DNA from 2 places in the Streptomyces sp. NPDC003456 genome. Region 1 is predicted to be linked to the other one. Evidence: riboswitches for the same ligand, from Rfam matches in the RefSeq annotation. Region 1 holds a riboswitch; the other holds the start of a gene.
The links. A riboswitch is a leader RNA that binds a small molecule or an ion and turns the genes downstream of it on or off. The one in region 1 is predicted to bind cobalamin.

Region 1 (6,144 bases):
AGGCCACCGAGCCGCCCTCGCCCGAGGCGCCGAGCACCTTCAGCGCGTTCTCCTCGCCGACCTTCCACTTCGCCGACTTGACGAACTGGAACACCCCGACGGGCCACCCCTGGTTCCAGGCCCGCAGCGCGAGCCCGAAGGCGGCGGTGGACTTGCCCTTGCCGACGCCGGTGTGGACCATCACCAGCGGCCGGTTGCGTCGCTGACGGGTCGTCAGACCGTCGTCCGGAATGACACTCGGCTGTCCCTGCGGCATTACGCGGCCCTCCTCGAAGTCCCCTGCACATCCCTGACCAGCCCGGCGATCGAGTCGGCCCGCAGCTCGTCCAACGTCACGGCGGCGCCGCCCAGTTCACCGGCCAGCCGGCCGGCGAGCCCCAGCCGCACCGGGCCCTGCTCGCAGTCCACGACCACGGACGCCAGGCCCCCGGCCGCGAACAGCCGGGCCGCCCGGCCCGCCAGTGCGACCGGTTCCGGGCCGCCGGTCGCCCGGCCGTCCGTCACCACCACGACCAGCGGCCGGCGCGCCGGATCCCGCAGCCGCTCCACCCGCAGCACCTCGTGCGCGCGCAGCAACCCGGCGGCCAGCGGGGTGCGGCCGCCGGTCGGCAGCGTCTCCAGCCGGGCCGCCGCCGCGTCCACCGACGAGGTCGGCGGCAGCGCGACGTCGGCGCCCGAACCCCGGAAGGTCACCAGGCCCACCTTGTCCCGCCGCTGGTAGGCGTCCAGCAGCAGCGACAGCACGGCCCCCTTCACCGCGCCCATGCGCTTGCGGGCCGCCATCGACCCGGAGGCGTCCACGACGAACAGCACGAGATTGCCCTCGCGGCCCTCGCGGGTGGCCTGCCGCAGATCGTCCCGGCGCACCACCAGGCCCGGCCCCGACCTGCCGCGGGAGCGCTGGTGCGGCGCCGCGGCCTGCACCGTCGCCGCCAAGTGCAGCTTGGTCAGCGTGCCGCGCGGCCGGCGCGCCCCGGTCGTGCGCCCGTGCTCGGTCCGCGCCCGCGAGCGCCGGCCGGCGGCTCCTTCGCCCAGTCCCGGCACGCTCAGCACCTTGGTGCGGAAGGGTTCGCCGGCCCGCACGGCCTGCTGCTCGCCGGCCCCGGGACGCTGCGGCCGCCCGTCCTCCTCGGAGGCGGGGGAGGCCGCGGGGTCCTCGCCCTGCCGCGGGGCCTCGTCCCCGGCCTCCGGCCGGCCGCCGCCCCCGTCCGGGCCGCCCCCGTCCGGGCCGTCGGGGCCGTCGGATCCGCCGCCGTCCGGGCCGCCGGGGCCGCCGTCCGGGCCGTCCGGCCCGGGGTCGGGGTCCGGGTCGTCGTCGGCGAACTGCTCCAGGGTCTCGTCCAGCTTGTCCTCGTCCAGACCCGGCGCGTCGAAGGGGTTGCGCCGGCGCCGGTGCGGCAGCGCCAGCAGCGCCGCCTGCCGGACGTCCTCGGCGAGCACGTCCGTACGGCCCGCCCAGGCGGCCAGCGCGGTGGCCGTCCGGGCCATGACGATGTCGGCGCGCATGCCGTCCACCTCGAAGGCGGCGCAGGTCGCCGCGATCTGCCGCAGCGCCCCGTCGCCCAGCCGCACCGACGGCAGCAGCTCCCGCGCGGCGACGATCCGCGCCCGCACCTCGGCCTCCTCGTCGGCCCAGCGCGCGGCGAAGGCGGCCGGGTCGTCGTCGTAGGCCAGCCGGCGCCGTACGACCTCCACCCGCTGGTCGGGTTCGCGGGAGGCGGCGACCTCCACGGTCAGACCGAACCGATCGAGCAACTGCGGCCGCAGTTCGCCCTCTTCGGGGTTCATGGTGCCCACCAGCAGGAACCGGGCCGCGTGCCGCACGGAGACGCCCTCGCGCTCCACGTACGAGGCGCCCATCGCCGCGGCGTCCAGCAGCAGGTCGACCAGGTGGTCGTGCAGGAGGTTGACCTCGTCGACGTAGAGGATCCCGCGGTGCGCGTCGGCGAGCAGGCCGGGCTCGAAGGCCTTCACGCCCTCCGACAGCGCCCGTTCGATGTCGAGCGCGCCCACCAGCCGGTCCTCGGAGGCGCCGACGGGCAGTTCGACCATGCGGGCCGGGCGGTACTGGCCGCCCGCCCCCGGCGCGTGCGGCCCGTCCGGGCAGCCGGGGTCGGGGGAGGCGGGGTCGCAGGAGAAGCGGCACCCGGGGACGACGTCGACCTGCGGCACGAGCGCCGACAGCGCCCGCACGGCCGTCGACTTGGCGGTGCCCTTCTCGCCGCGCACCAGCACACCGCCGACCGCCGGTGACACGGCGTTCAGCAGCAGCGCGAGCCGCAGATCGTCCTGGCCGACCACGGCGGTGAACGGAAACGGGGTGGTCACTGGTCGTCGCCCTCCAAGATGCCTGTGCGTTCGGGGTGGCCGGCCCGCCGGGGCGGGGGCACGGCGCTCACGCGGGTGCTCCCGGCGGCACGAAGGGCAGGCCCTTCGGCGGGCCGGACTCGATGAGCCGCCACAACGCGTCGGTGTCCGCGTGCTGTTCGATCAGGTCGCCGAGCCGGTCGAGCTGCTCCTCGCGCAGCGCGGCGAACGAGGTGTCCGGCGCCGGCACGAAGCGCCGGCCCGCGGCGGCGGCCACCTCCCGCAGGAAGGCCCGGCGGAAGCCGTCCGACTCCAGGGAGCCGTGCCAGTGCGTGCCCCACGTCTGACCGACCCGGCAGCCGTCCAGGAAGGGGGTGCCGCCCAGGACGTCGGCGATTCCGTGGTGGATCTCGTAGCCCTCGACGTGCTCCCCGAGGGCCTCGCCGGCCGGCCGGGTGAGGGTCTTCTCGCGGGCGAACCGCACGCGCACGGGCAGCAGTCCGAGCCCGTCGACGTGGCCGCGCCGGCTCTCCACGTCGTCCTCGATGTGCTCGCCGAGGATCTGGAAACCGCCGCAGATGCCGAGGACGGGCCGCTGTTCGGCGGCCCTGCGGGCCAGCGCCCCGGCCAGCCCCCGCTCACGCAGCCACTCCAGCGCGCGGACCGTCCCGCGGGTGCCGGGCACGACGACCAGGTCGGCGTCGGCCAGTTCCTCGGGCCGGTCCACGAACCGCACCACGACGCCCGGTTCGGCGGCCAGCGCGTCGACGTCGGTGAAGTTGGACATCAGCGGCACGGCGCACACCGCGACGCGCAGCACGTCCTCGCCGACGGGCGGCGCGACGGCCGACTCCCGCACGGTCCCGCGCAGCGAGACCCGCAGCCCGTCCTCCTCGTCGATGCCCAGCCCGTGCCGGAACGGCAGCACGCCGTACGTCCGCCGCCCGGTGAGGCCCTCCAGCATCTCCAGCCCGGGCTCCAGCAGGGAGACGTCCCCGCGGAACTTGTTGACGAGGTATCCGGCGACGCACTCCTGGTCCTCGGGGGACAGCAGCGCCACCGTCCCGAAGAACGAGGCGAAGACGCCGCCCCGGTCGATGTCGCCGACGACGAGCACGGGCAGCCCGGCGTTGCGCGCGATGCCCATGTTGACGATGTCGGTCCGCCGCAGGTTGATCTCGGCGGGCGAACCGGCCCCCTCGCAGATCACCGCGTCATACGTGCCCCGCAACTGCTCCAGGCAGTCCAGCACCGTCCCGAGCAGCCGCTGCTGCCGCCCGCCGTGGTACCCGCGCGCGCTCATCTCCCCGACCGGCTTGCCCAGCAGCACGACCTGGCTGCTCTGTTCGCCGCCGGGCTTGAGCAGCACCGGGTTCATCAGGGCGGCCGGCTCGATCCGGCAGGCCTGCGCCTGCATGGCCTGGGCCCGCCCGATCTCCGCGCCCTCCCGGGTCACGAAGGAGTTGAGCGACATGTTCTGCGCCTTGAAGGGCGCGACCGCGACGCCCTGGCGCACCAGCCACCGGCAGATGCCCGCCGTCACGACGCTCTTGCCGGCGTCGGAGGTGGTGCCGGCCACGAGAAGCCCACCGCTCATGCCCACTTCCCCCTTTTCGCTCGCCGCGCGCCGGTCAGCAGCCGGGCCCCGGCGCACACCCCGAGCGCGAGCCAGGTCACCCGCCGCGACAGCCGCACGGCCCGTTCCACGTCGTCCGTGACGACGGCACGCCCTTCGGAGTTCAGCACGGGCCGGTGCTCGACCCGCCCGCCGTAGGAGAGCGTCCCGCCCAGCCGCACCCCGAGCGCCCCGGCGAAGGAGGCCTCCACGGGACCGGCGTTGGGGCTCGGATGCAGTCCGGCGTCCGCGCGCCAGGCCCGTACGGCCCCGCGCGGATCGGGTCCGGCCAGGGCCGCCAGCGCGGCGGTCAGGCGGGCGCCCGGCCATCCCGCGAGGTCGTCCAGCCGGGCCGAGGCCCAGCCGTAGCGCCGATGGCGGGGCGACTTGTGCCCGACCATGGCGTCCAGGGTGTTGACGGCCCGGAACCCGAGCAGTCCCGGCACCCCGCCGACCGCTCCCCACACCAGCGCCCCCACCACCGCGTCGGAGGTGTTCTCGGCGACGGACTCGACCACGGCCCGGGCGATGCCGTCGGCGTCGAGGGCCTGCGGGTCCCGTCCGCACAGGTGCGGCAGCCTGGCCCGGGCGGCCTCGAGGTCCCCGGCCTCCAGGGCCTGCCCGACGGCTGCGGCCTCCCGCGCCAGCGACGTCCCCCCGACCACGGCCCAGGTGGCGGCGCCCGTCAGGACGGTGGAGGCGGCGGCGGAATGCCGTACGGCGCGCGCGGCGACGGCCCCGAGCGCGACGGCTCCGCCGGCGCACACGGCGGTGTGCAGCGCGCCCCACCCGCGGTGGTCCCGCCACAGCACCTGTTCCACGGCGCCCGCGGCCCGCCCGAACGCGGCGACCGGATGCCCCCGGCGGGGATCGCCGAGCAGCAGGTCGCCGATCAGGCCGGCGGCGGCGCCGTACGCGAAGACGCGACCGGCACCCATCGGCTCAGCCGGCCGGAGGGAAGGTCGCAGACGGGGTGGTGGGCCTCGGTCGGCAGCCGCGCATGGCGATGTGTCCTCACTCAGGGTGTCCACGCCCTGGTTCGAAGAGACCGGCGGTGAGAGTTCCTGGCTCCCGGGGCGTCCGCCCCGGTGACAGTGGCGGGACCGCGCCGGACTCGCACCGGCTTCCTCTCCTGCCGCCGTATTGGCCCCGGCAGTCCACCACGGCCGCGAACAACCGTCAACTTGCCGTTGACCTGCGGGGGGAGAGTGTGGAGAAGCCCACATCCCCCCGGTCACACACGTGCCGGGCGGCACGGGACCTCACGTCCCGTGCCGCCCGGCGGTCGCGCTCGTACGATGCGGCCGTCAGGCCATGATCAGGTAGATGCCGTAGCCCACCGCCGCCGCGCACGCGGCGAAGCAGGCGTAGGCGCCGGTGACGGCGAGGCCCGCGGAGCCGCCCTCGGCGGCCGCCCGCTCACGGCGGGACAGGCCGGTGATGCCGAGGGTGAACAGGCCCACCAGGGCCACGGTGACCACGAGGCTGACGCCGAAGACGGAACCGAGGGCCGCCCAGTCGATCTTCATATCGGTGACTCTTCCTTGCTTCCGGTGGCCGGATCAGACCGTGGTGGTCGTGGAGGGGGTCCGCTCGGAGGTGGCCTGCGCGGGGAACGCGGTGACCGGCTCCTCGACGATCTGCCCCGCCGGCGGCGGCGTCACCGCGGCCATCGCCGTGGTCACCACGCCGGCCGGCTCCGCCTCCCCGGTGTCGTTGACGTTGGTGTGGTCGACGACCTCACGCCGGGAGATCTTCCAGATGGCCGCGCTGGAGCCGACCAGGAAGACGGCCACCACGGCGGTGCCCCAGTCGCCGAAGCCCGTGACGTACTCGGCGAGCGCGCCCACCAGGGCCGCGGCCGGCAGCGTCAGGCCCCACGCGACGAACATCCGCGTCGCCGTCGACCAGCGCACCACGCCGCCCTTGCGGCCGAGGCCCGCGCCCATCACGGCGCCGGAGACGGAGTGGGTGGTGGACAGGGAGAAGCCGAGGTGCGAGGAGGCCAGGATGACCGTGGCCGCGCTGGTCTGGGCGGCGAAGCCCTGCTGCGGCTGGAGGTCGGTCAGGCCCTTGCCCATGGTCCGGATGATGCGCCAGCCGCCGAGGTAGGTGCCCAGGGCGATCGCGACGCCCGCGGAGAGGATGACCCACATGGGCGGGTCGGAGTCCGGGGCGAGAGTGCCGCCGGCGACCAGGGCGAGGGTGATGATGCCCATGGT
Region 2 (6,144 bases), on a different contig from region 1:
CCCAGGACGGTCGACTTGCCGACGCCGGACGGACCCGCCAGCAGGACCAGCTCGCCCTCGGGGACCTCGAAGTCGACGCCGCGGACGGTGGGTTCGGCGGCCCCGTCGTAGGTCACGGAGACGTCCTCGAAGCGGATCACGCGGGCTCCTTCGGGTCGGGGGCGACGAACGCGGGCAGCAGGCCGAGCAGGATCGCCGCGGCGGGCCAGAGGGGCATGGTCGGCGCCACGAGGGGGACCACGCCGGGCCGCAGCACCGCCGGATCGCGGACGGAGGCGAGGGTGAGCAGAGCCGCGACGGCCACGCCGGAGGCCACGACCAGCCAGGCGCGCACGTCCCAGCGGTCCGGGCGGTAACGGGTGCGCAGGGAGCGGCGGCCGCCGAGCCGCAGCCCAGCCAGGGCGGCGGCGCAGCCGAGGAGCAGGACGGGCACGCCGTAGGAGCCGCCCTCGGCGGTGAGCAGCCCGTACGTCCCGGCGCACACGCCGAGCAGCCCGCTCAGGGTCAGCGCGGCGGTGGTCCGCCGTATCCCCTCGGGGACCCGCGCGGTACGGCCGTAGCCGCGGGCGTCCATCGCGGCGGCCAGGGCGACGGAACGCTCCAGGGCGCCCTCCAGCACCGGCAGGCCCACCTGCAGCAGACCCCGGACGCCCTTGTCCGGACGGCCGCGCAGCCGCCGGGCGGCGCGCAGCCGCTGCACGTCCGCGATCAGGCTCGGCGCGAAGGTGAGCGCGACGACGACCGCCACGCCCATCTCGTACAGCGCGCCCGGCACGGACTTGAGGAGACGGGCGGGGTTCGCGAGGGCGTTCGCGGCGCCGACGCAGATCAGCAGGGTGGCCAGCCTCAGCCCGTCGTACAGCGCGAAGACCAGGGCCTCCGCCGTCACCCTGCCGCCCAGGCGGATGCCCTGCGCCCAGTCGGGCAGGCCGGCCTCCGGCAGCGTGAACAGGGTGTGCGTGCCCGGAATGGGGGAGCCGAGGAGCGTCGCGAAGAGCAGGCGGACCAGCAGCACGAGCAGGGCGAGTCGGACGAAGGCGCCGTAGGAGCGGGACCAGGGCGTGTCGGGGCGGCGGGCCGCGACGACGTAGGCGGAGACGGCGACGAGCAGGGCGAGCAGCAGGGGGTTGGTGGTGCGGGTGGCCGCGGTGCCCAGGGCGAGGGCCCACAGCCACCAGGCACCGGGGTGCAGGGTGGCCGGGCGCCCCTGCGGCGGGGTCGTGCTAGCCACGCCGGCGTACCTGCCAGACGGCTGCTCCCCCCAGGATCGCCACCACCGCGATGCCGGCGGCCAGCCCCAGGGACGGGCCGCCGCCGGACGTTCCGCCCTCCGTCCCGGTCTCCCGGCCGTCCTTGCCTTCAGCGCTGTCCGCCGACGGGTCCGGGCGCTGTGCGACCTGCTCGCCGCAGCCCTTCTCCGGGTAGCCGGCGATCGCGCACAGCAGGGCGTCGCTGCCGTAGCGCAGCGGCCCGGCCACCGCGGCCAGGGCCTCGGCGGTGGTCGCGTCGGGGGAGACCCGGGCGCAGGCCGTGCGGGCGGGCGGCGGACGCTCGCCGTCGGGGGCGTCGGCGGCGGTGCCGAAGTCGAGGACGAGGGCGACGCGCTTGGTGCCCTCCTCGGCCGGCGTCCGCGCGCAGATGGTGTCGAAACGCACCGCGCCGCGCGGCCGGGTCGCGTCCGCCGAGTCCTCGCTCACCGCGAAGCGGAAGCCCTGCACGTCGCCGTCCGAGGGGCGGCTCGTGGACGGCCCCTGGGTCGCGTACACCCAGCGGTCGCCGTCGCGCTCCCAGAACGACCAGTAGCGGTAGCCGGCGGCGTGCGCCTGGCCGGCGCCCGCGAGCAGCGGGAGCACGGCCAGGAGCAGCAGCAGGGCGCGGCGGATCACGGCTGCTGCTTCTTCCGGCGGCCGCTGCTGAACAGGAAGCCGATGCCGATGCCCGCGACCAGGCAGACGCCGACGTACCACCAGACGCCGAACACCGAGTCCGATTCCTCGGCGTCCTTGGCGTCCTTGGCGTTCTCGCCGTCCTGGCCGCCCGCCTTCGCGGCGGCGGCCTGCGGGGCCGGGCCGGTGGCGTTCAGCTGCTTCACCAGGTCGGCGCCGCCGAAGTCGCGCGGGTCCGTGCCCGTGGCGTGGGCGGCGAAGATCAGCTGGGCGTAGGCGGCGGGGCCGTTCTGCGCGGCCCAGGCGGCGGCGTTCTTCTTCAGCCACCGCACGGACTTCTCCGCCTGGCCGGTGTCGCCGTGCGCGGCGAGCGCGACGACGGCGTCGGCGGTGTTGCCGAAGTCGGGCTGGGGTTCGGCGCCGGGCAGGGCGGACATCAGGTGGTCGCCGTCCGCGGCCAGCGCGGCCGTGAGGTAGCCGGCCCCGTTGGCCGCCGCCTGCCCGGGCGTGCCCGGCTTCGCGCAGTCCGTGCCGGACGCCTTCTCGCCGGCCTCCGTCACCATGCCCTTGCCGAGCGCGCCGAGCACCCCGGCGGCGGTGGCGTCGGCGTTGGCGAACAGCTTGCCCTTCTTGTCCGGCTGGAACGCGAAGGCGCCGTCGTCGTCCCCACCGCACGGCAGGGCGAGCTTCAGCAGCGCGTCGTAGGGCGACTTCCCGCCCTTCTCCACGCCGCCCGGCTGCTCCCCGGCGGCGGCCAGGGCGCCGATGACGACCGACGTGGAGTTGGTGTCGCTGGCGCCGCCGGGGGCGTAGCCCCAGCCGCCGTCCTCGTTCTGGACGGACTTCAGCCAGCGGACGGCCTTGCCGGTGACGTCGTCGTGCCCGCCGAGCGCGGCGAGGGCCTGCACGGCGGCGGAGGTGGCGTTGGTGTCGACCATGGTCGAGCCGTCGCACGCGGCGGCCGGGTCGGCGCGGTAGGCGGCGAAGGCGCCGTCGGCGCACTGCTGGCGCACCAGCCACTGCACCGACTTCGCCGCGGGCTTCACCCCCACGGTGTCCTGCGCGAGCAGCGCGAGCGACTGGCGCCACACACCGTCGTACTTCGGGTCCTTGTCGCCGTGGAGGGCGGAGGGGAGCGCCGGGGACGGCGAGGGGGACGGGTCGGCGGCGGCCGGGGTGGCGGCGCCGATCACGGCGACGGCGGCGAGGACCGCGGCGCTGCGGCGGACGTTCATGATCGGCGGGTGCCTCTCCCTGTGGGGGAGCCGGGCAGCACGGGACACCCCGGCGGCTCGGCTCCGTATACCTCGACGGTGCCGTGCACCGGCGGACTGCCGGGCACGCGAGCCGGTCACGAACCGTACGCGGCGATCCGGCTCACCGCCTGAGGGGCGGTTCACGGTTGCGGGTCAGCGCCGGAATTGCACCGGCTTCCCCCCGTACGGTGTGATGACGACCCGCTTACTGTACCCGCCCGTCAAAAAGGCGCCCCGACGGGTGAGGGACCCGTGGGCGCGGGTCAGGAGCGATCCGGGGCCGTCAGGTCGATCAGGCGGCACGCCGTCTCGATGTCGATGCGGACCTGGGCGATGGAGGCGCGCCCCGACAGCCAGGTGATCAGCGCCGAGTGCCAGGTGTGCTCGATGACCCGGACCGCGGAGAGCTGCTCGGGCGTCGGGTCCTCCTGGCCCATCGCGTCCAGGATGATCGCCGTCGTCTGCCGGGAGACCTGGTCGACCTCGGGGCTCACGCTGCGGTCGGCGAAGGTGAGCGCCCGGACCATCGCGTCGGCCAGCTGCGGCTCGCGCTGCAGCGCCCGGAAGGCGCGCATCAGCGTCTCGGCGACCCGCTCGGCCGCCGTCGCGCCCTGCGGCGGCCTCCTGCGCAGCGTGCCGTGCATGCGCTCCAACTGGTCCTGCATCGTGGCGACCAGCAGATGGATCTTGGAGGGGAAGTACCGGTAGAGCGTGCCCAGCGCGACCTGGGAGGACTCCGCGACCTCGCGCATCTGCACGGCGTCGAAGCCGCCCCGGACGGCCAGTTGGGCGCTCGCGTGCAGGATGCGGCGGCGACGGGCCTCCTGCCGCTCCGTCAGGGGCGGGGCGGCGAGGGTCGCGGCTGCGGGGTCCGCCTTGGCCACCTTGTTCACCTGGGCGCTCACCTCGGCTCCTGCGGGATGTGCCGGTCCCGTTCCGTGACCGTCCGTGAGGGCGGGTGATCACACAGCATGGCACGGTGCCGGCCGTGGCGTGAATCACCTGATCGACTGCTCACAGCGCCCCTACCTGCCGGTAGATTCGGAGCCTCCGAACGATCAAGTCTGAAACTTGTTCTAGATTAGCGTCCCGGCGTAATCTCGCGGGACAGTGCAGGGAGAAGGGGGCCCAGGGTGACCGCTGAGGCCAGTCAGGCCGGGGCCCCGCAGGAATCGGCCGCCGACGGCTTGCGACCGCTCCGCATCGCGCTCCTCACCTACAAAGGGAACCCGTTCTGCGGCGGCCAGGGCGTCTACGTCCGCCACCTCTCGCGGGAACTGGCCCGCCTCGGCCACCGGGTCGAGGTCATCGGCTCCCAGCCCTATCCCGTCCTGGACGAGGGCCACGACGGGCTGAGCCTCACCGAGCTGCCCAGCCTCGACCTGTACCGCCAGCCCGACCCCTTCCGCACCCCGGGCCGCGGCGAGTACCGCGACTGGATCGACGCGCTCGAGGTCGGGACCATGTGGACCGGCGGCTTCCCCGAGCCCCTGACGTTCTCGCTGCGCGCCCGCCGCCATCTGCGCGCCCGCCGCGGCGAGTTCGACGTCGTCCACGACAACCAGACCCTCGGCTACGGCCTGCTGGGCGACGTCGGCGCCCCCCTGGTGACCACCATCCACCACCCCATCACCGTCGACCGGCAGCTGGAGCTGGACGCGGCCGACGGCTGGCAGCGGCGCCTGTCGGTGCGGCGCTGGTACGCCTTCACGCGCATGCAGAAGCGCGTGGCGCGGCGCCTGCCGTCCGTGCTGACCGTCTCCGGCACCTCCCGCCAGGAGATCGTCGACCACCTCGGCGTCCGCCAGGACCGGATCCACGTCGTGCACATCGGCGCGGACACGGACCTGTTCTCACCCGACCCCTCCGTGCCGGTCGTCCCCGGCCGGATCGTCACCACCTCCAGCGCGGACGTGCCGCTGAAGGGCCTGGTGCACCTCGTCGAGGCGCTGGCCAAGGTGCGCACCGAGCACCCGCAGGCGCACCTGGTCGTCGTCGGCAAGCGCCCGGCCGAGGGCCCCGTCGCCCAGGCCATGGAGCGCTACGGCCTCGACGGCGCCGTCGAGTTCGTCAAGGGCATCTCCGACGCGGAACTGGTCGACCTCGTGCGCTCGGCGCAGGTCGCCTGCGTCCCGTCGCTGTACGAGGGCTTCTCCCTGCCGGCCGCCGAGGCCATGGCGACCGGCACCCCGCTGCTCGCCACGACCGGCGGGGCCATCCCCGAGGTGGCCGGCCCCGACGGCGAGACGTGCCTGGCGGTGCCGCCGGGCGACGCGGGCGCGCTGGCGGCGGGCCTCGGCCGCCTGCTGGGCGACGCGGACCTGCGGGCCCGCCTCGGCGCGGCCGGACGCGCGCGCGTGCTGCGCCACTTCACCTGGGCCAGGGCCGCGCAGGGCACGGTGGCCCGCTACCGCGAGGCCATCGACCGCACCGGCGGCGCCGGCGCCCGCACGCACCGGCCCACTTCTTCCGTCCCGGCCGGCGCGGAAACCCGGGCCGGCGCGGGCTTCACGGCCGGTGCGGGCACCCCGGCCGGCGCGGGCTCCCCCTCGGGTGCCGGTTCCCCCTCCGGTGCCGGGACCACCGCTGCCGCGGGAGCCGTGTCCGCGGCGGCGACAGATGTAGCAGGCGTCAACTCCGAAAGCAGGGCCACGTGCTGACCGTCGACTTCTCCCGGTTCCCGCTCGCGCCGGGCGACCGCGTCCTGGACCTCGGCTGCGGGGCCGGCCGGCACGCGTTCGAGTGCTACCGGCGCGGCGCGCAGGTCGTGGCGCTCGACCAGAACGCCGAGGAGATCCGCGAGGTCGCCAAGTGGTTCGCGGCGATGAAGGAGGCCGGTGAGGCCCCCGAGGGCGCCACCGCCACGGCCATGGAGGGCGACGCCCTCGCCCTGCCCTTCCCCGACGAGTCCTTCGACGTCGTCATCATCTCCGAGGTCATGGAGCACATCCCGGACGACAAGGGCGTCCTCGCCGAGATGGTGCGCGTGCTCAAGCCCGGCG

Region 2: it holds a riboswitch for cobalamin, as region 1 does, so the genes downstream of both, ACFYWG_RS14260 (prenyltransferase/squalene oxidase repeat-containing protein) here and ACFYWG_RS31990 (cobalamin biosynthesis protein) in region 1, are expected to answer to the same signal.

What each region holds. Positions count from the first base shown of each region.
Region 1 is NZ_JBIAOK010000009.1:87,604-93,747, forward strand. It holds gene cobO (cob(I)yrinic acid a,c-diamide adenosyltransferase) at 1-256, opposite strand, end outside; gene ACFYWG_RS31980 (putative cobaltochelatase) at 256-2,328, opposite strand; gene ACFYWG_RS31985 (cobyric acid synthase) at 2,396-3,904, opposite strand; gene ACFYWG_RS31990 (cobalamin biosynthesis protein) at 3,901-4,860, opposite strand; cobalamin riboswitch at 4,961-5,099, opposite strand; gene ACFYWG_RS31995 (hypothetical protein) at 5,230-5,451, opposite strand; gene ACFYWG_RS32000 (anion permease) at 5,485-6,144, opposite strand, start outside.
Region 2 is NZ_JBIAOK010000003.1:730,629-736,772, forward strand. It holds gene ACFYWG_RS14245 (ABC transporter ATP-binding protein) at 1-140, opposite strand, end outside; gene ACFYWG_RS14250 (CbiQ family ECF transporter T component) at 137-1,231, opposite strand; gene ACFYWG_RS14255 (SCO2322 family protein) at 1,224-1,886, opposite strand; gene ACFYWG_RS14260 (prenyltransferase/squalene oxidase repeat-containing protein) at 1,883-3,121, opposite strand; cobalamin riboswitch at 3,232-3,366, opposite strand; gene ACFYWG_RS14265 (TetR family transcriptional regulator) at 3,406-4,047, opposite strand; gene ACFYWG_RS14270 (glycosyltransferase family 4 protein) at 4,276-5,802, shown strand; gene ACFYWG_RS14275 (methyltransferase domain-containing protein) at 5,796-6,144, shown strand, end outside.